DNA from 4 places in the Bradyrhizobium sp. AZCC 2176 genome. Region 4 is predicted to be linked to each of the others. Evidence: predicted binding sites of a transcription regulator. Region 4 holds the regulator's gene; each other region holds the start of a gene.

Region 1 (5,332 bases), 3.2 Mb from region 4:
GGAATCGCGATCGCCTTCAGGATCGCGCGGCGGATCATCCGTTTGGTCTGCTCGTCGAGATAGGCGAAATTGTAAGCAGGCGCGTTCATTCCGCGGCCTCCCGCATCGGCGGCGTCTCGTTCGCCTCGGCGAATTCCTTGCGCAATTTGCGCAGTAGGCCGAGCTCGGACTGGAAATCGACGTAATGCGGCAGCTTGAGATGCTCGACGAAGCCGGTCGCCTGCACATTGTCCGAGTGCGACATCACGAATTCCTCGTCCTGGCCGGGCGCGATCACTTCCTCGCCGAGCTCGCGGGCGCGCAGGCTTCGGTCCACCAGCGCCATCGACATGGTCTTGCGCTCGCTTTGTCCGAACGCCAGACCGTAACCGCGCGTAAAACACGGCGCTTCCGTCGCCGATCCCTTGAACTGATTGACCATCTGGCATTCCGTCAGCACGACTGAACCGAGCGGAACGGCAAAGCCGGCATCCTCGGCCATGAACTCGACCTCTACCTCGCCGAAACGAATCTCGCCGGCAAAAGGATGATTGCGGCCATAGCCGCGCTGCGAGGAATATCCGAGCGCCAGCAGAAAACCCTCATCGGCCCGCGCCAGATTTTGCAGGCGCAGATCGCGCTCCGCCGGGAAACTGAGCGGCTCGCGCGTCAGATCGCCGACGGGAGCGTCGGCATCTGCGACCGGCGACGACTCGATCAGGCCATCGCGGCCCAAAATGTCGGTCACGCGCGGAGTCGCACCTGTGGACGCCTCACCTGTCGCGGGCGCCTCGGGCGCTGCCCCATCAGCAAGTTGCGAATCCAGCAGGCGATGGGTGTAATCGAACGTGGGACCAAGAATTTGCCCGCCCGGAATATCCTTGAAGGTCGAGGAAATCCGGCGGCGCACCTGCATTGCGCCGGTTTCGACCGGTTCTGTCGTCCCAAAGCGCGGCAGCGTGGCGCGGAACGCGCGCACCAGGAAGATCGCCTCGATCAGGTCGCCGCGCGCCTGCTTGATGGCCAGCGCCGCAAGTTCGCGGTCGTACAGCGAGCCTTCGGTCATGACGCGGTCGACACCGAGCGAAAGCTGTTCGGAGATCTGGGCCAGTGTCAATTCGGGAACGTCGCGGTCACCACGCCGCTCATGCGCCAGCAGGCGATGGGCGTTCTCGATGGCGCGCTCGCCTCCCTTGACGGCGACATACATGATCAGCCTCCTCTCGCGAGCCGTGTCGTGCGCGGTATGGCGACGATAGAATCGTCATGGACCAGCACGACGTCGATGCCGCACGGAAACAGCGCGGCGTTTATCGCCAGCCGCTCGAAAAGATCCTTCGGCTGGATTGAAGCGCGCAGCACTGCTGTGCCGTCGATACCGGGCCCGTGCAACTCGAGAGCGGAGTCATTTGTCAGGCTTTCGACCTGCAGGATCAGCGTTGTCGAGCGGTCCGGATATTCATTGCTGCCGAACGCGAAACGATCGAGCGACGGAAGGTTTTCGGGATCGCCCACCAGCGCAAAACTCGCAATCGATGAATCCGTAACAACCGGGGCGCTGGCGTGGAACTTGAGCCATTTGGCGACTTCCGGCGTCGCCGACATCCGGCCGTCGAGCCAGACCGGCGTATCGTGATCGAACAAGGTCAGCGCGATCGCGGCGGTGCCGCGCATCATCCCGCCCGGCGCGCCGGCAGCGGACGCGATACGGTGAATGCTGCCCGGGCGGGCGAGCGCATCCATGACGGACCGAAAGGTCGATTGCGCCGACAACACCTTGTCGGCAAATCCTGCGGGCAGCTCGGCAACGGTCGTCATGTCAGCCCTCACCACGCACCAGTGTGTAGAAATCGACCCGCGTTGCCGCCGCCTCCGCAGCCTTCCGGTTTCGCTTTTCAATCATCGCCGCACGCAGCGGCGCAACGACCTGGGCTTCGATCGCGCCAGCCAGTTCGGCCGATTGCACCATGGCATCGCACAGCGCGATCAGCTTCGCCTTCTCCCGGTCGCGGCCCAGCGTGTAGCCGAAGCCGACCTCGCCGGTCGACAGCCGCACCGCGGCGCGCGACACCGTCGCCTCGCCGAGATTGAACGGCGCGCCGTCGCCGCCAATTCGGCCACGCACCATGACGAGCCCATTTTCGGGCTCGCGCAGGTCTTCGTGCGCTGGCAACGCGATCGTCCCGAGGCGCCCCTCTATGTCGGCCGTTACGGAATGAGCCAGCACCGCCATCACGGCCTTGCGCCGCGCCTGCCCGCCGTTTTCGTCTGCCAGACTGTCGTCACTCGCCATCATATCGGCCTTGCCGGAATCAAGTTGTCTATGATATTAGACAACTTGATAACGAAGCGCCATGACGATTTCGTGATACTGAGGTGATTTTTGCCGATGCCCCATTTCGTTCCATGAGCGTCCAGGACGCGCCTTCCGGCGTCGCTTTGTGGCGGCAGGTCGCCGACGGCATCGAGCGCGGCATTGCCGACGGCCGCTTTGCCGCCGGCGAAAAGCTGCCGGGCGAGATGGAGATCGCCGAGACCTATCGGGTCAACCGCCACACCGTTCGCCGGGCGCTCGCCACGCTCGCCGAACGCGGCCTGGTGCGCGCCGAGCGCGGCAGCGGCACCTATGTCGAGACCCGGCGCCTCGCCTATCCCCTGCGCTCACGGACGCGGTTTTCCGAGATCGTCGGCGCCGGCGGCCGCGAACCGCGCGGCCAATTCATCGACGCGACCGAGGAAGCCGCCACGCGCGAACTGGCACGGGAGCTTGGGTTGAAGACGGGGGCACCGCTGATCCGGATCGAATCGGTGCGGCTCGCCGACCGCGCGCCGATCTGCGTCAGCACCACCTGGCTTTCGGCCGTGCGCTTTCCTGACGCCGGGAAGGTGTTCGCCAATGTGCGCTCGATGACCAAGCTGGTGGCGCATTACGGCATCCGGGATTTTCGCCGCGCCTCGACCCGGATCACCGCCGGTATCGTGGATGCGACCGACGCCGCGCGGCTGGACCTCGCGCTCGGACGCCCGGTGCTCGTGGTCGACAGCACCGACGTTGATACCGGCGGCGAGCCGCTGACGACCAAGCGCTCGCGCTTTGCCGCGGAGCGTGTCGAGTTTCTGGTGGAGAATGGTTGACGGTTCGTAGAGAGCAACTACGCGACGGCCCGCTGTCCGATGATGGCAAAGCGCAGTTTGCCGGAGATCCAGTCGATCGCGGCTACCGCGACCAGAATCATCAGGATCAGGAACGAAACTTTCTGCCACTCCAGCACGCGGATCTGCTCGGCGAGTTGCAGACCGATGCCACCGGCACCGACGATACCGATGATGGTGGCCGAGCGGGTATTCGATTCGATGAAATAGAGCACCTGCCCCGCGATGACGGGCAGCACCTGAGGCATCAGGCCAAAGCGTATCTCGTGCAACGCATTGCCGCCGGATGCCCTGATTCCTTCGACCTGCTTCTTGTCGGCGGCTTCGATGGCCTCGGAGAACAATTTGCCGAATGCGCCGAAATCGGACAGCGCGATGGCCAGCACGCCGGCAAACGGGCCAAGGCCAACGACGTTGATCCACACCAGCGCCCAGATCAGCGTATCGACGCCACGGATGGAATCAAGAAATCGGCGCACCGGAAAGCGCAGCAAGTTCGAGGAAATGATGTTCCGCGCTGCCAGCAGGCTGATCGGCAGCGCTGCGACGGCGGCCAAGGTCGTGCCGAGCAGCGCGATCGACAGCGTCTCACCGAGGGCTGCGAGATAAGCGGGCAGCGACGAGCCGGCATCGGGTGGAATCATCATCACCGTGATCCAGCCGAGCTGGCTCAGGCCCGACACCAGTTTGGTCGGCGAAAAGCCGAGATCAACCAAGCCGAACACGAAGATCGCGAACACAGCCGAAATTGTCGCGGGCATGGCGAGACGCGCCGATGCGGGCCGGTCGAAGACGTCAGGATATTTAGTCCTGAGCGCGTCTGTATCGGGTTTCGGCAACTGGCTCATGCGCGAGCCTCTTTGCCGAATAGTTTTCCGCGCAGCCAGCCGGTCGTGATATCGATGACGAAGACTGTGACGATAATGGTGACGAGGATCGCGCTGACGTCAGAGTAATAGAACTTGCGGATCGCGACGACGAGCTCCTGCCCGATGCCGCCGGCGCCGACAAAACCCATCACCGAGGCCTCGCGGACATTGATCTCAAAGCGCAGCAGCGCGTAGCTGGCATAGCCGGCCGTGACCTGCGGCAACACCGCAAAGCGCATGCAGGAGAGCCAGCTTGCGCCGGTCGAGCGCACGCCCTCGACCGGTTTCATGTCGGCGTTCTCGACGATCTCGGAGAACAACTTTCCGAGCGCGCCCGCGGAATGCACGGCGATTGCCAGTACGCCCGCCATCGGCCCGAGACCGAACGCGATGACGAAAATCAGCGCGAATACGATGCCGGGAACGGTGCGCGCGAATTCGAGGAGACGCCGGATGACGAACCGCAGCCATGGCGCAGGTGACGTATTTTGCGCGGCGAAGAAATTCAGCACAAAGCCAAGGACCGCGCCGCTCAGGGTGCCGACGTAGCTGATGAGAATGGTCTCGCCGAGCATCTTGAGCCACTTCTGCCAGCCCCAGAACCATTCGCCGAAATTGGTCCATACCCGTGTGCCGTCTTCCAGGGTAAGGATGCGGTCGAAATAGCTGACAAAGTTGCCGAAATAGCTGAAGAGCGTGCGCAGATTCACCTCCGCGCCGATCGCTGCGACAATCAACGCGGCGAAGAATACCGCCGCCGCCAAAGTCGCCTTTAAACGCTTGCGCGCGACCGCCTTGCGATACGTATCGTTGAGCACCGCAAGTTGCTGGTCTGGAAGGATGGATATGGCATTCGCCATCGGGATCACTGTGCCCAGGTGTGAACAGAACGGGTATGAAACAGAACGGTGTTCGACAGAAAAAGGCCGGGTCACTTGGACCCGGCCAGGCTCGTCTAAGTCTATTGATCAGGACGCCTTCTTTTTACGCAACGCATCGACGAACTTGATCAATTCGATGGTGCCATCCCAGTCCTTGGTGGTGGCCGGATTGAAGCCCTTCTTCTGGCCGTCGGATAGACGGTCGAACGCGGCCTTGTCCTTGGCCGGCGCTTCGGTGAACGCCTTGGCAATGGCGGCCTTCAGATCGGCCGGAAGGTCAGAATTATAGGCGTAGGGTCCGTTGATGATCGGGGCCGACTTGTGGATGATCCGGAAATCGTCCTTCTTGATCGGCGAGCCGTCGGCGTTCTTCAGCATGCCCTTGTGCAGCATCTGGGCGAGCGTGGAGTCATCGTCATTGGTCCACTGATTGGCGGCGACCTCGACGGT
Region 2 (5,332 bases), 2.8 Mb from region 4:
GGCGACACCGCCGGAGGATCGATGGCGCGCGTCATCAGGAACACGTCGCAATTGCCGCCGGAGGATCGCGCTGCGATCGCGGAATATGTGAAGTCGCTGGCGCCGGTCGAGGGACCGCCGCGGCCGAAGAAGACAAAGAACGCCGAGAAGTCATGATCGGCGCGTTGCCGCCTAGGGCGATATGGCCGCGGGGAGCGGCATTTGCCTCTCTGGCGGCGCAGGGGGCGCCGGAGGCACAATCGCCAGCGGCTTGCGCGGAACAGACGTGGCGATCTTGGCCCGCCTCGAGTCCGCGGGCGGCTTGGGTGGAACGAGAGCGGCGAACGGGCGATCGAAATCGCCGACGCGATACAGAACGATGCCGCGGTCGAAACTGGCGGTTGCGAAGCGCGGGTAATATTGAATCGCCAGATTGTATGAGACGAACCCTGGGACAGGTTCGAAACGGCCAATGGCCGCGGCGTTTGCCTCTTTCGCTTCGGGCGCAACCGCCGATGCCACGACGGCGCCGACGGTCGAAGCGTCCCCCTCGCGCGGGGCGCGCGGTTCGTTCGAAGCGGTGATGTCGGGCTGCAGCGCTGCGACGACTTGCGCCTCGCCGGCGATGCTGCCCGTCGCGATTTCCGCCGCGCCAGGTTTTGAAAACATTCCGAACAGGACGTAGCCGCCGACCAGCACCGCCGAAATGACCGTTGCCGCCATCGTGTTGGAAGCGACCTTGCCGATAACCTCATAAGTACGCACAGCCTGCGCCTGCGTGGCCTGCGGCTGCAGCGCAATGGCGAGCAGTTGATCGTAGGTCGCGCGCTGCTCGGCATCGGTCAGGATGTCATAGGCGCGCACCAGCTCCCGGAACCGCAGCGCGGCATCTGGATTGTCGGGATTGATATCGGGATGGGTGGCCTTCGCGGCCTTGCGGAACGCCGTCCGCAATCCCTCGGCGTCATCGCTCGGAAGCGCCCCGAGCAAATCGTATAGCGTCCCCATGGTGGTACTCGCGACTGTTTCCCCCTCGGAATGTCCCCCGCCGCGGAGCTTCCGATTGACGACGCACTAGGTAATAAAAAATATCAAGGCGGTAGAATGATCCTCTTATGGCAAAAGCGTGCCATGGTTAACGCCGTTAACCATCCATTGCCGTAGAGGTTGCTCCATCGAGCGTATCAGCGCGGACGCGGAGGCCTGCAAGGCGCGGCCTAACTCACGAGCCTCGCCATGCCAAGATCGTCGGCGACCTGATCCAGGCCGCGCATCAGCGCGGGGCCGACCGGAATTCCAAGGCTGGTCCGCCTGACAGGACGGGCCACTCCCAAAGGTCGCGGGCGAGGCCGCCCCGGGCGACGTCGACGGCAGACAGGCGGGCCGGCGCTAACCCGTGCCGAACGCCTTGAAGGTGATGATGGTGTGGGTGTCCTGGATGCCCGGAATCACTTGCACCTTCTCGTTGACGAAATGGCCGATGTCGGTGTCGTTATCGACGTAGAATTTGACCAGCAGATCGTAATCGCCGGCGGTGGAATAGATCTCCGAGGCGATCTCGGCCTCCGCGAGCGCATTGGCGACGGCGTAGGACTGGCCGAGCTTGCATTTGAACTGGACGAAGAAGGGAACCATCGCTGTCGTCTCCGAATAAGTTGCTCACAATAGGCCAAAAACCATGGGCCGTGGCAAGCCAGCTTGCCGCCAATGGCAGAGCGCGTTAGGACAAGCGCGCTAGGACAAGACATGGCCCTGAACCCGGCATTTTCACGAGACTTTTGATGACGACGCCGATCGCGCTGACCATTGCCGGCTCGGATTCCTCAGGGGGAGCCGGCATCCAGGCCGACCTGAAGACGTTTGCCGCGCTCGGCGTCTACGGCGCCTCCGTGATCACGGCGCTGACCGCGCAGAACACGTCAGGCGTCAGCGGCATCCATCAGGTGCCGGCGGAGTTCGTCACCGCGCAGATCGACGCAGTGTTTTCCGATCTCGACGTCGGCGCGGTCAAGATCGGCATGGTGGCACAGCCGTCGGTGATCGATGCCATCGTCGCCGGGCTTAATCGCTGGTCGCCGAAGCACGTCGTGCTTGATCCCGTGATGGTCGCGACCTCGGGCGACCGGCTGCTCGCGGCCGAAGCCGTCGACGCGCTGCGGACCAAACTCGTTCCGTTGGCGTCGGTGATCACGCCCAATCTGCCGGAAGCCGCAGCGCTGCTCGATGAAGGCGTGGCGGCGGACGAAGCCGCCGTCGAGCAACAAGGCAGGCGATTGCTGGCGCTGGGATGCAAGGCGGTGCTGATCAAGGGCGGCCACGGAGAGGGCGCCGAGAGCATCGACTATCTGATCGATTCCACTGGTGTCACCGCACTCGCCGCGCCGCGCATCGCGACGAAGAATACCCACGGCACCGGCTGCTCGCTCTCCTCGGCGATCGCCGCGGGGCTCGCGAAGGGCGAGGGCATGGAGACCGCCGTGCGCAACGCCAAGGCCTGGATCAGCGCCGCGATCGCTGCCGCAGACCGCTTCAGCGTCGGGCATGGCCACGGCCCGATCCATCATTTTCACAGGGTTTATTGACCTATCTTTCGTCGTCCCTGCGAAAAGCAGGGACCCATAACCACCTGCGTTGGCTGTTGCGCGAGGTGTCGGCCCGATTGCCCAATTGATGAGCCGCGGCGTATGGGTCCCTTCGCCCGTGCGCAATTGCGCACCAGGCAGGGACGACAGTGAGATGCTTTCTCTTTCATGTCGCTTGTCTGTCGCATCGCGCTGCTATGCGCAGGCACAGGGGCGCGGCATTGATTCTCGTGAGGCTATCAGTCGCGTGAACAGTCATCGCCCTGTCACAAAAATCTGTCAGGTGAGCGGGTATGGGCAGTGACTCCTTGAGTGAAGAGAGCCCCGAACGGCGCTTTCGTACCTTGTTTATCTCCGACGTCCATCTCGGAGCCCGCGGCTCGCAGGCCGATCGATTGCTGGACTTCCTCAAAAGTCACGACGCCGACACCATCTACCTCGTCGGCGATATCGTCGATGGCTGGGCGCTGAAGTCGAGCTGGTACTGGCCGCAATCGCACAACGACTTCGTGCAGAAGATGCTGCGCAAGGCGCGCAAGGGCGCCAAGGTCATCTACGTGCCGGGCAATCACGACGAGTTCCTGCGCAACTATTACGGCACGCATTTCGGCGGCATCGACGTGGTGGAAAACACCATTCACGAAGGCGTCGACGGCAAGCGCTACCTGATCATCCACGGCGACATCTTCGATCTCGTGGTGCAGAACGCGCGCTGGCTCGCCCATCTCGGCGACAAGGCCTATGACTTCGCCATCCAGATGAACCGGCTGGTCAACTTCTTCCGGCGCATGTTCGGCGTGCCCTATTGGTCGCTGTCGCAATGGGCCAAGCTGAAGGTCAAGAACGCCGTGAACTATATCGGCGCGTTCGAAAAGACGCTGGCCGGCGAAGCGCGGCGTCACGGTGCCGACGGCGTGATCTGCGGCCATATCCACTACGCCACGATCCGCGACGAGCACGGCATCCGCTACATGAACTGCGGCGACTGGGTGGAGAGCTGCACCGCGCTCGCCGAGCACGAGGATGGCCGGTTCGAGATCATCACCTGGACCGATCCGGTGCGAAGGACGGTACCGGTTCCCCGCGTTGCGGCGCGCGCCGCATGACGCATATCCTGGTCGCGACCGATGCGTGGCATCCCCAGGTCAACGGGGTGGTGCGGACGTTGACCGCGACCGCCGAAGCGGCCAAGGGAATTGGCGTCGAGGTGAGTTTCCTGACGCCACAGTCGTTTCGTACCTTCGCGATGCCGAGCTATCCAGATCTGCGGCTGGCGCTGCCGTATCCGGCAAAAATCGCGCGACTGATCGAAGCGGCAAAGCCCGACAGCATTCATATCGCGACCGAAGGCCCGATCGGGCTGTTGGTCCGGCGCTATTGCCGCAAGCATGGCGTGCCGTTCACCACGAGCTTTCACACCCGTTTTCCGGAATATGTATCGGCGCGCTCGCCGATCCCGGAATCCTGGGTATGGCGGGCGATGCGCTGGTTCCACCGGCCGAGCCAGGCGGTGATGTCCGCAACACCGGCGCTGGCGGCCGAATTGCGCATGCGCGGTTTTCGCAACGTGGTGCTGTGGTCGCGCGGCGTCGATACTTCGCTGTTTCATCCGCGCAGCGTTGATCTCTGCCTGCCGATGCCGGTTTATCTCAGCGTCGGCCGCCTCGCGGTTGAAAAAAACCTCGAAGCCTTCCTCGACCTCGATCTGCCCGGCACCAAGCTCGTCGTTGGCGATGGACCGGCCCGAGCGGCGCTGGAGCGGAAATATCCGGAGGCCGTGTTCCTCGGCGCAAGGCACGGCGAGGAGCTGGCCGAAATCTACGCGGCGTCGGACATTTTCGTATTTCCCAGCAAGACCGACACGTTTGGGCTGGTGTTGCTCGAGGCGCTGGCCAGCGGCCTGCCGGTGGCCGCTTTTCCGGTCACCGGTCCGCGCGACGTGATCGGCTCGGCGCCGGTCGGCGTCCTGCACGAGGATCTGCGCGCGGCCTGCCTGGAGGCGCTGCAGGTTTCGCGGGAAGATTGCGTCGAATTCGCCGCCGCCCACACCTGGCAGGCCTCCGCGCGGGTTTTTGTCGAGCATGCCCTGAGCATTCGCCCGGTCCAGCCGGAGGGCGAGACCGTTGAATTCGTAGCGGAAGACCCCCATTTCGCCGCCTGACTTCACCTGAATGCGTCTTGCCCGCTGGTCGGCTGGCGCGATACAAAGAGGGCATGACCGAACCAGTCTCCCTTGCAGCGGTCGGCGCCGCGGATATCGATGCGGCGGCGCGGGTAGTTGCGCCCTTTGCGGTGCGGACGCCGCTGTTGTCGTTTCCTGTTCTCAATGAACGCGTCGGGACCAAGGTCTTCCTGAAGCCCGAAATGCTGCAGCGGACCGGATCGTTCAAGTTCCGCGGCGCCTTCAACAAGCTGGCCTCGATCCCGCAGGACAGGCGCGGCGGCGGGGTGGTCGCGTTCTCCTCCGGCAACCACGCCCAGGGCGTGGCGGCGGCGGCGCAGATCTTCGGCATGCAGGCCACCATCGTGATGCCTGTGGACTCTCCCGTCACCAAGCGCGAGCGCACCAAGGGCTACGGCGCCGAAGTGGTGCTCTACGACCGTGACAAGGAAGACCGCGAAGCCATCGCGAATGGCATTGCCAGCAAGCGCGGCGCGACGCTGGTACGCCCCTATGACGATCCCTTCGTGATCGCCGGACAGGGCACCGCGGGCCGCGAGATCGCCGAGGACATGGCCGCGCTCGGGCTCAGCCCCGATATCGTGGTGGC
Region 3 (5,332 bases), 4.5 Mb from region 4:
CACTGCGATGTCCGCGCTCGGCAGCAGCGTGCCGCGCTCGGCGGCTCCGACCGCAAAGCCCGCGAGGTCGTAATCGCCGTCCTTGTAAAGGCCCGGCATTTCGGCGGTCTCGCCGCCGATCAGGGCGCAGCCGGATTCCCGGCAGCCCTCGGCGACGCCGGCCACAATGGCCGCGGCCGCCTGGGGGTCGAGCTTGCCGCAGGCAAAATAGTCGAGGAAGAACAGCGGTTCCGCGCCCTGCACCACGAGGTCGTTGACCGACATCGCCACCAGGTCGATGCCGATGCCGCCATGCAGGCCGGTTTCGATCGCGATCTTGACCTTGGTGCCGACGCCGTCGGTCGCCGCCACCAGCACCGGATCCTTGAAACCCGCCGCCTTGAGGTCGAACAGGCCACCGAATCCGCCGATTTCAGCGTCTGCGCCCGCCCGGGCGGTGGCGCGGACCATCGGCTTGATGAGATCGACCAAGCGGTTGCCCGCCTCGATATCGACGCCCGAATCCGCGTAAGTGAGCCCGTTTTTGCGGTCGATCATGCCCAATTCCAGTATGATGACGGCTGGTTACGAGGAATTCCGCGATCCTGCAATGGCTCGCAAGCGCTTGGCGCATATACTATGTAGATAAGGACCGGCTGAACCCGCCAGGGGCCGGATTTAGGCCGGAAGCCGGGAAGCGACCGAGTTGAGCATTCCGAATATCATTACGCTGGGCCGCATCATTCTGGTGCCGGTCATCGTGTGGGCGATCGTTTCCAGCCAGATGGAGATCGCCTTCGCGATCTTCGTCATTGCCGGGGTCAGCGACGCCGTCGACGGCTTTCTCGCCAAGCGGTTCAACATGTCGAGTGAGTTGGGCGCCCTGCTCGACCCGCTCGCCGACAAGGCCCTGCTGGTGTCGATCTTCGTGGCACTCGGCATCTGGGGCGCGGTTCCGCGCTGGCTCGTCATTCTTGTGGTGTCGCGCGACATCATGATCGTCGCGGCCGTGATCGTCTCATGGCTGTTCGACAAGCCTATACCGATGAAACCGCTGATGGTGTCGAAGCTCAATACGGTGGCGCAGGTAGCGTTCGCGGCGCTGGTGCTGGCTTCGCTCGGTTTCAATTTCAAGCCGGCACCCTATGACGTCATCCTGATGGGTTTTGTTACGGTCTTTACATTGGTTTCCGTCTCGCTCTATCTCGTCGAGTGGGTGCGGCACATGAGCACGATCGAAGCGCGCTAGATCGTGTATTTGGCCAATATCCCGGCCTGGAGATTTGCGTGGCAGTCCGCGTTCAACCTCGTCAGCTAGCCTTTGCGCTGCCGCATGCGGAAAGCGTGACCCGCGACAATTTCCTGGAAGGGCCGGCAAATGAAGCCGCGCTCTCGCTGATCGAAAGCTGGCCCGACTGGCCGAACCGCATCATGCTGCTGGTCGGACCTGAGGGCTCCGGCAAAAGCCATCTCGCCGCGATCTGGGCCGAACAGGCCGGCGCGCGCGCGACATCGGCCCACGCGCTTGATCCCGCCGCCGTACCCGGCGCGCTCGCCACCGGCGCACTGGTGATCGAAGATTTGAGACCGGCCGATTTCGACGAACGCGCGATGTTTCACCTCCTGAACCTGGCGCGCGAGGACGGAGCCTTCGTCCTGATCACGGGGCGCATACCGCCTGTGGCGTTCGAGATCGAACTGCGCGATCTCAGGTCGCGGCTGCGCGCCGCACCCGTCGTGTCGCTATTGCCGCCCGACGACCTCCTGTTTCGCGGCCTGATCATCAAATTCTGCGCGGACCGCCAACTGAGCATCGACGAGACGGTGGTAAGCTACCTCGCGAGCCGGATCGAGCGCTCCTATGCCGCCGCCCGTCAGGCAGTAGAACTCCTGGATACCGAAGCGCTGCGGCTCGGCCGGCCGGTAACCCGGGCGCTGGCCGCGGAACTGCTGCGCGACGCCTGACCCGACGGGTGCGTGCTGCTTCCTGCCGCCTTGACGGCGGCTGTCGGCGGAACATCAATGTCATTGAAACGTCATCGGCGTATCACATGGTGTGGGCGGCATCCCCTTAGTCTAGCTCACACCTCTCCCGAGATGGATCAAAGCCTTATGGAATCGGCGCAAGTACTTGAAATAAAAGAAAAAGAACCGATTACCGAAGCTCCGCCCTCGATTGCCACGAGCCCGGAACGATTCATCAATCGGGAGCTGTCCTGGCTGCATTTCAACCGGCGGGTGCTCGAGGAGTCGGTCAATCCAGGCCATCCCGTGCTGGAACGGGTGCGATTCCTGTCGATTTCTGCCAATAACCTTGATGAGTTCTTCATGGTCCGCGTCGCCGGCATCAAGGCGCAGGTCCGCGAAGGCATCGCCGAGCGCAGTCCGGATGGGCTAACCCCATCCGAGCAGCTCACCCTCATCAACAAGTCGGTTTCGGAACTCGCGTCCGATCAGCAGGCAATCTGGCGCGATCTACGCAATATCCTGTCCGACACCGGCATCCTGCTGGTCGACGGCCATGATTTCACCAAGGCGGAGCGCGGCTGGCTCGAGGATCACTTCCTCCGCAACATTTTCCCGCTGCTGACGCCGCTGGCGATCGATCCCGCGCACCCGTTCCCGTTCATCCCCAGCCTCGGCTTCACTATCGCCCTGCAATTGTCGCGGACTTCCGACGGCAAGGCGATGAACGCGCTGATCCGCATGCCCGGCAAGATCGACCGGTTCATTCGCATGCCCCACAAGGACGGCGCAGTGCACCTGATTCCGCTCGAGCAGGCCACCGGCCTGTTCATCGGCCGCCTGTTCCCCGGCTACACCGTCAAGGGCCAGGGCGCGTTCCGCATCATCCGCGACTCCGAACTCGAAATCGAGGAAGAGGCCGAGGATCTGGTGCGCGTCTTCGAGACCGCGCTGAAGCGGCGCCGGCGTGGTTCGGTGATCCGGCTGGAGATGGAAGCCAAGATGCCGGAAGCGCTGCGCGCCTTCGTGCAGGAGGCGCTGTCCGCCGCCGACGACGAGGTGTTTCTGGTCGACGGCGTACTGGCGATGAACGAACTCTCGCAGCTCACGCGGCTCGACCGGCCCGACCTCGAATTCATGCCCTATGTGCCGCGTCATCCCGAGCGGGTGCGCGACCATGGCGGCGACATCTTCGCGGCGATCCGGCAGAAGGACCTCATCGTCCATCACCCCTACGAATCCTTCGATGTCGTCGTGCAGTTCCTGCAGCAGGCCGCGCGCGATCCCGATGTCGTCGCCATCAAGCAGACACTCTACCGCACCTCGAACAATTCTCCGATCGTACGCACGCTTGCCGAGGCTGCGGAAGCCGGCAAGTCGGTGACCGCGCTGATCGAGTTGAAGGCACGGTTCGACGAGGAAGCCAATATCCGCTGGGCGCGCGACCTCGAACGCGCCGGCGTGCAGGTCGTGTATGGTTTTCTCGAACTGAAGACGCACGCCAAGCTGTCGATGGTGGTGCGACGCGAGGGCGGTAGTCTGACGACCTATGTGCATACCGGCACCGGTAATTATCATCCGGTCACCGCGCGGATCTATACCGACCTATCCTACTTCACCTCGGATCCGATCATCGGCCGCGATGCGGCGCGGGTGTTCAACTACATCACCGGCTATGCCGAGCCGAGCGACATCGAGCGGATGGCGGTATCGCCGCTGACGCTGCGCAAGCGCATCATCGAACACATCAAGGGCGAGACCAATCACAGCAGGCATGGCAAGCCGGCAGCGATCTGGATGAAGATGAACTCGCTGGTCGACCCTGACATCATCGACGCGCTCTACGAGGCCTCGCAGGCCGGCGTTTCGATCGAACTGGTGGTGCGCGGCATCTGCTGCCTGCGCCCCGGCCTGCCCGGCCTGTCCGACAACATCCGCGTCAAATCGGTGATCGGCCGCTTCCTGGAGCACGGCCGAATCTACTGCTTTGGTATGGGGCAAGGCCTGCCCGGCCCGAAAGCGGCTGTGTATATCTCGTCGGCCGACATGATGCCGCGAAACCTCGACCGTCGCGTCGAGGTGCTCTGTCCATTGCAAAATCCCACGGTGCATCAGCAGGTTCTCGAACAGATCATGGTCGCGAACCTGAAGGATACCGAACAGAGCTGGCAGTTGTTGCCGGACGGGTCGTCAACGCGTATGAAGGCCGCGAAAGGCGAAGAGCCGTTCAATCTACACAACTATTTCATGACGAATCCGAGTCTGTCAGGCCGTGGAAAGTCTCTCAAGGAATCTTCGCCGCGTCGCCTCACGCGCCGTACCGAGCGCCAGCAATCGTCATAAGGGGCCGCGGCTGTGAAGCGGCCGCGCAAGCGCGCTTCCAGCGTCGCCGTCATCGACATCGGTTCGAACTCGGTTCGTCTCGTCGTCTATGAGACGATGGCGCGCAGCCTCGTCACCATCTTCAACGAGAAGGCGCTGTGCGGGCTTGGACGCGAGGTGCAGAGCACTGGTTTGTTGGCGGAGGACGCGGTTGCCAAAGCGCTGACGGCGCTCCGGCGATTCCGGGCGCTGTGCCGCATCCAGCAAGTGGGACGCGTCTTCGCCATCGCCACCGCAGCCTGCCGCGACGCCAAGAACGGTGCGGACTTCATCGCCAAGGCCGAGCGTATCTGCGGCGCCAGCATTCAAATCCTGTCGGGGCCGCGCGAGGCAAAACTTTCCGCGCTCGGCGTCGTCTCCGGCATCCACAATCCCGACGGCATTGTCGGCGATCTCGGCGGCGGCTCGCTCGAACTGATCGACGTGAACCGCAACCGCGTCAGCAGCGGCGTCACGCTGCCACTCGGCAGCCTGGCGCTGCAGGACCTGTCGCACAAATCACTGAAGCGCGCCGAACGCATCGTCAACAACGATCTGTCCGACGTGGCCCAGCTCAAGGCCGCCCACGGCCGCACCTTCTATGCGGTCGGCGGCACCTGGCGCGCGCTGGCGCGCATCCACATCGTCCAGAGCGGCTATCCGCTACGGGTGATGCACGGCTATTCGCTACCCGCCGCCGACGCGCTGGATTTCGCGCGGCGCCTGCGCCGGCTCGCAGCCGCCAACATGCTCGCCGATATCGAGGTGGTCGCCGACGCGCGGCGACCGCTCCTCACCTATGCGGCGCTGGTGCTCGAATACATCATCCGCGTCGGCAAGCCGAAGACGATCGTGTTTTCGACCTTCGGCGTGCGCGAGGGTCTGCTCTACGAGATGCTGCCGCCGCAGGAGCGCGGCAAGGATGGCTTTATCTGCGCCGCGCAAACCCTGAACGGGCTGCTGTCGCGCTCCGCACGCCATGCCGAAGAACTGGTCGCCTGGACCGATCGGCTGGTGCGAGTCGTGA
Region 4 (5,332 bases):
GGACCCGTTCCGCAGGTGGCGCTGCCCGAGGCCGCGCCCAAGGTGACCGCCCGCGGCCTGAACTTTTACTATGGCGAGCACCATGCGCTGAAGAACATCAACCTGACGCTCGGCACCCACCGCGTCACCGCCTTCATCGGCCCGTCCGGCTGCGGCAAGTCGACCCTGCTGCGGATCTTCAACCGGATGTACGACCTCTATCCCGGCCAGAAGGCGACCGGCCAGTTGATGCTCGACCAGACCAACATCCTCGACCCCAAGCTCGACCTCAATCTGCTGCGCGCCCGCGTCGGCATGGTGTTCCAGAAGCCGACGCCGTTCCCGATGACGATCTATGAAAACATCGCCTTCGGCATCCGCCTGTATGAAAAGATCTCCAAGTCCGAGATGGACGGCCGCGTCGAAAAGGCGCTGCGCGGCGGCGCGCTGTGGAACGAGGTCAAGGACAAGCTGAATGCCTCGGGCCTGTCGCTGTCCGGCGGCCAGCAGCAGCGGCTCTGCATCGCCCGCACCGTCGCGGTGCGGCCCGAGGTGATCCTGTTCGACGAGCCCTGTTCGGCGCTCGACCCGATCTCGACCGCCAAGATCGAGGAACTGATCCAGGAGCTGGCGGAGGACTACACCATCGCCATCGTCACCCATAACATGCAGCAGGCGGCGCGCGTCTCCGACAAGACCGCCTTCATGTATCTCGGCGAGCTGATCGAGTTCGACGACACCAACAAGATTTTCACCTCGCCGAGCGATCGACGCACCCAGGACTACATCACCGGCCGGTTTGGCTAGCATGATCCGGAAAAGTGGGAACCGGTTTTCCGAAGAGATCATGCTCAAACGAGGAAATAAAATCATGATCCGATTAGAATCGGACCATGATTTGAGGAGATAAGAGATGGCATCCGAGCACACCGCCAAGGCGTTCGACAGCGACCTTCAGGAACTGACCCGTCTCGTCGCCGAGATGGGTGGCCTGTCTGAACGCATGATCACCGAATCCGTCGACGCGCTGGTCCGCCGCGACGTCGCCCTCGGCAAGCGCGTCGTCGCAGCCGACGTCGAGATCGACCGGCTGCAGCATCTGATCGAGGAGCGCGCGGTGCTGACGATTGCGCGGCGCCAGCCGATGGCGATCGACCTGCGCGAAATCGTCGGCGCCATGCGGGTCGCCACCGATCTGGAGCGGATCGGCGACCTCGCCAAGAACATGGGCAAGCGGGTCGCGGCGCTGGAGAACGATTTCCAGCCGCTCAAGCTGATGCGCGGCCTGGAACACATGACCGATCTGGTGCTGTCGCAGGTCAAGTCGGTGCTGGACGCCTATGCGGCGCACGATCTGCCGGCGGCGATGGCGGTGTGGAAGGGCGACGAGGAAGTCGACGCCATCTGCACCTCGCTGTTCCGCGAGCTCCTGACCTATATGATGGAGGATCCGCGCAACATCTCGTTCTGTATTCATTTGATGTTCTGCGCCAAGAACATCGAGCGGATCGGCGACCACGCCACCAACATCGCCGAAACCGTGTTCTACATGATCGAGGGACAGCAGATGCTCGACAAGCGCCCGAAGGGCGACATGACGACGTTCGCCACGACCCTGCCTAATACTTGAGGAAAGCAGAATGAGCGCGCGCATTATGGTGGTCGAGGACGAGGAAGCGCTGACCACGCTGTTGCGCTACAACCTCGACGCAGAAGGTTATGATGTCGAAACCGTCGCCCGCGGCGACGATGCGGATACGCGGCTGAAGGAGCGCGTGCCCGATCTCGTCGTGCTCGACTGGATGCTGCCGGGACTGTCCGGCATCGAGCTGTGCCGCCGACTGCGCGCCCGGCCGGAGACCAAGCAGTTGCCGATCATCATGCTCACGGCACGCGGCGAGGAGAGCGAGCGGGTGCGGGGGCTGGCGACCGGCGCCGACGATTACATCGTCAAGCCGTTCTCGGTGCCGGAGCTTTTGGCGCGGGTGAAGGGCCTGTTGCGGCGGGCAAGCCCCGAGCGGCTCGCCACGGTGCTGACCTATGGCGATATCGAACTGGATCGTGAGAAAAGGCGCGTTGCGCGTTCCGGCCGCCAGATCGATCTCGGCCCGACCGAGTATCGGCTATTGGAATTTTTCCTCGAACATCCCGGCCGCGTCTTCAGCCGCGAGCAGTTGCTCGACAGCGTCTGGGGCCGCGACATCTATATCGACGAGCGCACCGTCGACGTCCATATCGGCCGCCTGCGCAAGCTGCTCAATCCGGGCCGAGAACAGGATCCCATCCGCACTGTGCGCGGCGCGGGTTATGCACTGGACGACCGGTTTGCGAAGGTGGAGCCGTAACGCTCTGCTGGTTGTCTCAGCAAACTCCGGCGTCGTCCCCGCGAACGCGGGGACCCATAACCACAAATCTCGATTGTTGAAACGCGCTGGAGCTCCAGCGAAGCATAACCACTGACATCCGTGGTTATGGGTCCCTGCGGTTCGCAGGGACGACGAACGATTTAGTTCGTAGATCCTCTGGGTGAGTGGGTGGTCGCAAACTCAACTTACCCCCTGACCACCTGCCACCCCATAGGATCTACGACAAACCGTGGCTTACCTTGTCGGCTTCGGCTGCTGCCTCCGCCGGTCGGCAGCCGGCTGATACGCAATCCGCGAGTGATGCGCGCAGTAGGGCAGTCCCGAAAGCGCCTTGCCGCCGCAGAAGAAGAATTCCGGGCTCGAGGGATCGCCGACCGGCCAGTGGCAGGTCGCCTCGTTCAGTTCGAGCAGCGACAGCCGCTGGCTCATCGGCACCACATTGTCGAAGGCGATCGGATCAGGCTCCATCTCGACCTCGAAGGCGTGCGCGAGCGCGGTGTTGCCGCGCGAGACCGGCCGCGACACCCGCATCATCTGCTGGGCCGGGCGTGCCTTGCGCTGCCGCGGGGCGGCCGAGGAGGGGCTCTTGGCACGGCCGGACAGGCCCAGCCGGTGCACTTTGCCGATCACGGCGTTTCGCGTCACATTTCCGAGTTCCGCCGCGATCTGGCTCGCCGATAATCCGGCTTCCCAGAGCTTCTTAAGCTGCTCGACGCGATCGTCTGACCAGGTCAATACCGTCATCGTATTCTTCCCTTCGCATCGCGCCGGCCAATCAGGGGCAGCGCTGGCGACGTCATTCGTCTCAAAAATCCCTGCGGTCAGAATCCCTTAGCCCTCGCCGGGCGCGAAAACCGCGCCCGAACGTTTACGCCGTACAAAATGGACTCCAGGGATCAGAACTGCCGCACGAGATGTCGTACCCGACGGCCCAAAAGCTACAATATGGCGGGACTCGGGCGCAAGAGTCCGGGCCTGCGCGTCCACATGTTCCGACATCTAGGCATTGCACTGCGTGTTTTCCACCACACCGCAATCGTACGGATTTCCTTATCTTGCGGTGCAGGAAAGGCAGCTTCGTGGTGTGTTGACAGCGCCCCCCGCCCACATAGAATACCTCTCCCGTGCCGCCCTTAAGAGGCGGCACGTTTCGTTTTCGCAAGACCGGCTGTTGCCGCCTTCGCGCCAATGCACGCGTGTGCTCCGCGGCAGGTTCAAAAGCAGGTCTCAAACCTTCAGTGAATTGCCATGACCAATAGCGCCACGTCGCATCTGCTCCCCGTCTTCGCCAGGGTCGATCTCGGCTTCGAAAGCGGCGAAGGCTGCTGGCTTACGGCAACCAATGGCGAGCGCTATCTCGACTTCACCTCGGGCGTCGCGGTCAATGCGCTGGGTCACTGCCATCCGCATCTGATCAAGGCGCTGCAGGAACAGTCGACAAAGCTCTGGCACATGTCGAACCTGTTCAGGAGCCCGGATGGCGAGAAGCTCGCCGCGCGGCTCTGTGAGCAGAGCTTTGCCGACCTTGTGTTCTTCTGCAATTCGGGTGCGGAAGCGATGGAAGGCGTGATCAAGGTCGTGCGCCGCTATCAATTCTCCAAGGGACATCCCGAACGCTATCGGCTCATCACCTTCGAGGGCGCGTTCCACGGCCGCACACTCGGCACGCTCGCCGCGACCGGCTCCGCCAAATATCTCGAAGGCTTTGGGCCGCCGATGGACGGTTTTGACCAGGTGCCGCATGGCGATCTCGAAGCGGTGAAGAAAGCGATCGGGCCGCACACCGCGGGCATCCTGATCGAGCCGGTGCAGGGCGAGGGCGGTGTGCGCTCCGCGCCGCAATCTTTCTTCAAGGCGCTGCGCCAGCTCTGCGACGAGCATGGCCTGTTGCTGGCGTTCGACGAGGTGCAGACCGGCATGGGCCGCACCGGCGATCTCTTCGCCTACAAGCGCGTCGGCGTGACGCCGGATGTGATGTCGCTGGCAAAGGCGCTCGGCGGCGGTTTTCCGATCGGCGCGGTGCTGGCGACCGCGGAAGCTGCTTCCGGCATGACGCCCGGCTCGCACGGCTCGACCTTCGGCGGCAATCCGCTGGCGATCGCTTCCGCCAACGCTGTGCTCGACGTGATGCTGAAGCCCGGCTTCTTCGACCACGTACAGAAGATGTCGCTGCTGTTGAAACAGAAACTGGCTTCCGTGGTCGATCGCTATCCCGCCGTGCTTTCGGAAGTGCGCGGTGAGGGGCTGCTGGTCGGCGTCAAGGCTGTGGTGCCATCGGGCGATCTCGTCAATGCATTGCGCGGCGAGAGATTGCTCACCGTCGGCGCCGGCGACAATGTGGTGCGGTTCCTGGCGCCGTTGATCGTGACCGAGGCTGAGATCGACGAGTCCGTCCAGATGCTCGAGCGCGCCTGCGTCGCGCTATCAGGCAATCAGTTGAAGAAGGCGGCGGGATGATGAGCAAGTCCGTCCGTCACTTCCTCGACATCAGCGAACTGCCGCTCGCCGAATTGCGCAACATGCTGGCCGCCAGCGCCGACATGAAGGCGAAGCTGAAGGCGCATGAAAAGGCCGGGAAGCCGCTCGAAGGCAAGACGCTGGCGATGATCTTCGAACGCCCGTCGACCCGCACGCGGGTGTCGTTCGACGTCGGCATGCGCCAACTCGGCGGCGAGTCCATCATGCTGACCGGCGCGGAAATGCAACTCGGCCGCGGCGAGACCATCGCCGACACCGCGCGCGTGCTGTCGCGCTATGTCGATGCGATCATGATCCGCATCCTCAATCACGACGCGCTGCTGGAATTGGCGGCGCACGCCACCGTGCCCGTGATCAATGGCCTGACGCGGCGCTCGCATCCCTGCCAGGTGATGGCCGATCTGATGACCTTCGAGGAACATCGCGGACCGATCGAGGGCAGGACGGTCGCCTGGACCGGCGACGACAACAACGTGCTGGCGTCGTGGGCGCATGCAGCCGAGCGTTTC

The links. The regulator PhoB, encoded in region 4, activates phosphate uptake and scavenging genes when phosphate is short. The targets are predictions, from matches to a motif close to TGTCATNNANCTGTCAT.
Region 1: the regulator PhoB is predicted to act here: its motif matches at 2,334-2,350, upstream of phnF (phosphonate metabolism transcriptional regulator PhnF).
Region 2: the regulator PhoB is predicted to act here: its motif matches at 2,815-2,831, upstream of V1288_RS21460 (UDP-2,3-diacylglucosamine diphosphatase).
Region 3: the regulator PhoB is predicted to act here: its motif matches at 2,003-2,019, upstream of V1288_RS29700 (RNA degradosome polyphosphate kinase).

The regions. Positions count from the first base shown of each region.
Region 1 is NZ_JAZHRX010000001.1:5,011,324-5,016,655, reverse strand. It holds gene V1288_RS23650 (alpha-D-ribose 1-methylphosphonate 5-phosphate C-P-lyase PhnJ) at 1-89, opposite strand, end outside; gene V1288_RS23645 (carbon-phosphorus lyase complex subunit PhnI) at 86-1,189, opposite strand; gene phnH (phosphonate C-P lyase system protein PhnH) at 1,192-1,797, opposite strand; gene phnG (phosphonate C-P lyase system protein PhnG) at 1,799-2,272, opposite strand; gene phnF (phosphonate metabolism transcriptional regulator PhnF) at 2,386-3,114, shown strand; gene phnE (phosphonate ABC transporter, permease protein PhnE) at 3,132-3,980, opposite strand; gene phnE (phosphonate ABC transporter, permease protein PhnE) at 3,977-4,861, opposite strand; gene phnD (phosphonate ABC transporter substrate-binding protein) at 4,970-5,332, opposite strand, start outside.
Region 2 is NZ_JAZHRX010000001.1:4,564,455-4,569,786, forward strand. It holds gene V1288_RS21440 (c-type cytochrome) at 1-156, shown strand, start outside; gene V1288_RS21445 (J domain-containing protein) at 172-987, opposite strand; gene V1288_RS21450 (Lrp/AsnC ligand binding domain-containing protein) at 1,369-1,614, opposite strand; gene thiD (bifunctional hydroxymethylpyrimidine kinase/phosphomethylpyrimidine kinase) at 1,761-2,561, shown strand; gene V1288_RS21460 (UDP-2,3-diacylglucosamine diphosphatase) at 2,855-3,667, shown strand; gene V1288_RS21465 (glycosyltransferase family 4 protein) at 3,664-4,722, shown strand; gene V1288_RS21470 (threonine ammonia-lyase) at 4,776-5,332, shown strand, end outside.
Region 3 is NZ_JAZHRX010000001.1:6,280,259-6,285,590, forward strand. It holds gene purM (phosphoribosylformylglycinamidine cyclo-ligase) at 1-537, opposite strand, end outside; gene V1288_RS29690 (CDP-alcohol phosphatidyltransferase family protein) at 686-1,228, shown strand; gene V1288_RS29695 (chromosomal replication initiator DnaA) at 1,267-1,944, shown strand; gene V1288_RS29700 (RNA degradosome polyphosphate kinase) at 2,092-4,287, shown strand; gene ppx (exopolyphosphatase) at 4,300-5,332, shown strand, end outside.
Region 4 is NZ_JAZHRX010000001.1:1,807,589-1,812,920, reverse strand. It holds gene pstB (phosphate ABC transporter ATP-binding protein PstB) at 1-786, shown strand, start outside; gene phoU (phosphate signaling complex protein PhoU) at 893-1,609, shown strand; gene phoB (phosphate regulon transcriptional regulator PhoB) at 1,620-2,324, shown strand; gene V1288_RS08260 (GcrA family cell cycle regulator) at 2,580-3,089, opposite strand; gene V1288_RS08255 (aspartate aminotransferase family protein) at 3,594-4,802, shown strand; gene argF (ornithine carbamoyltransferase) at 4,802-5,332, shown strand, end outside.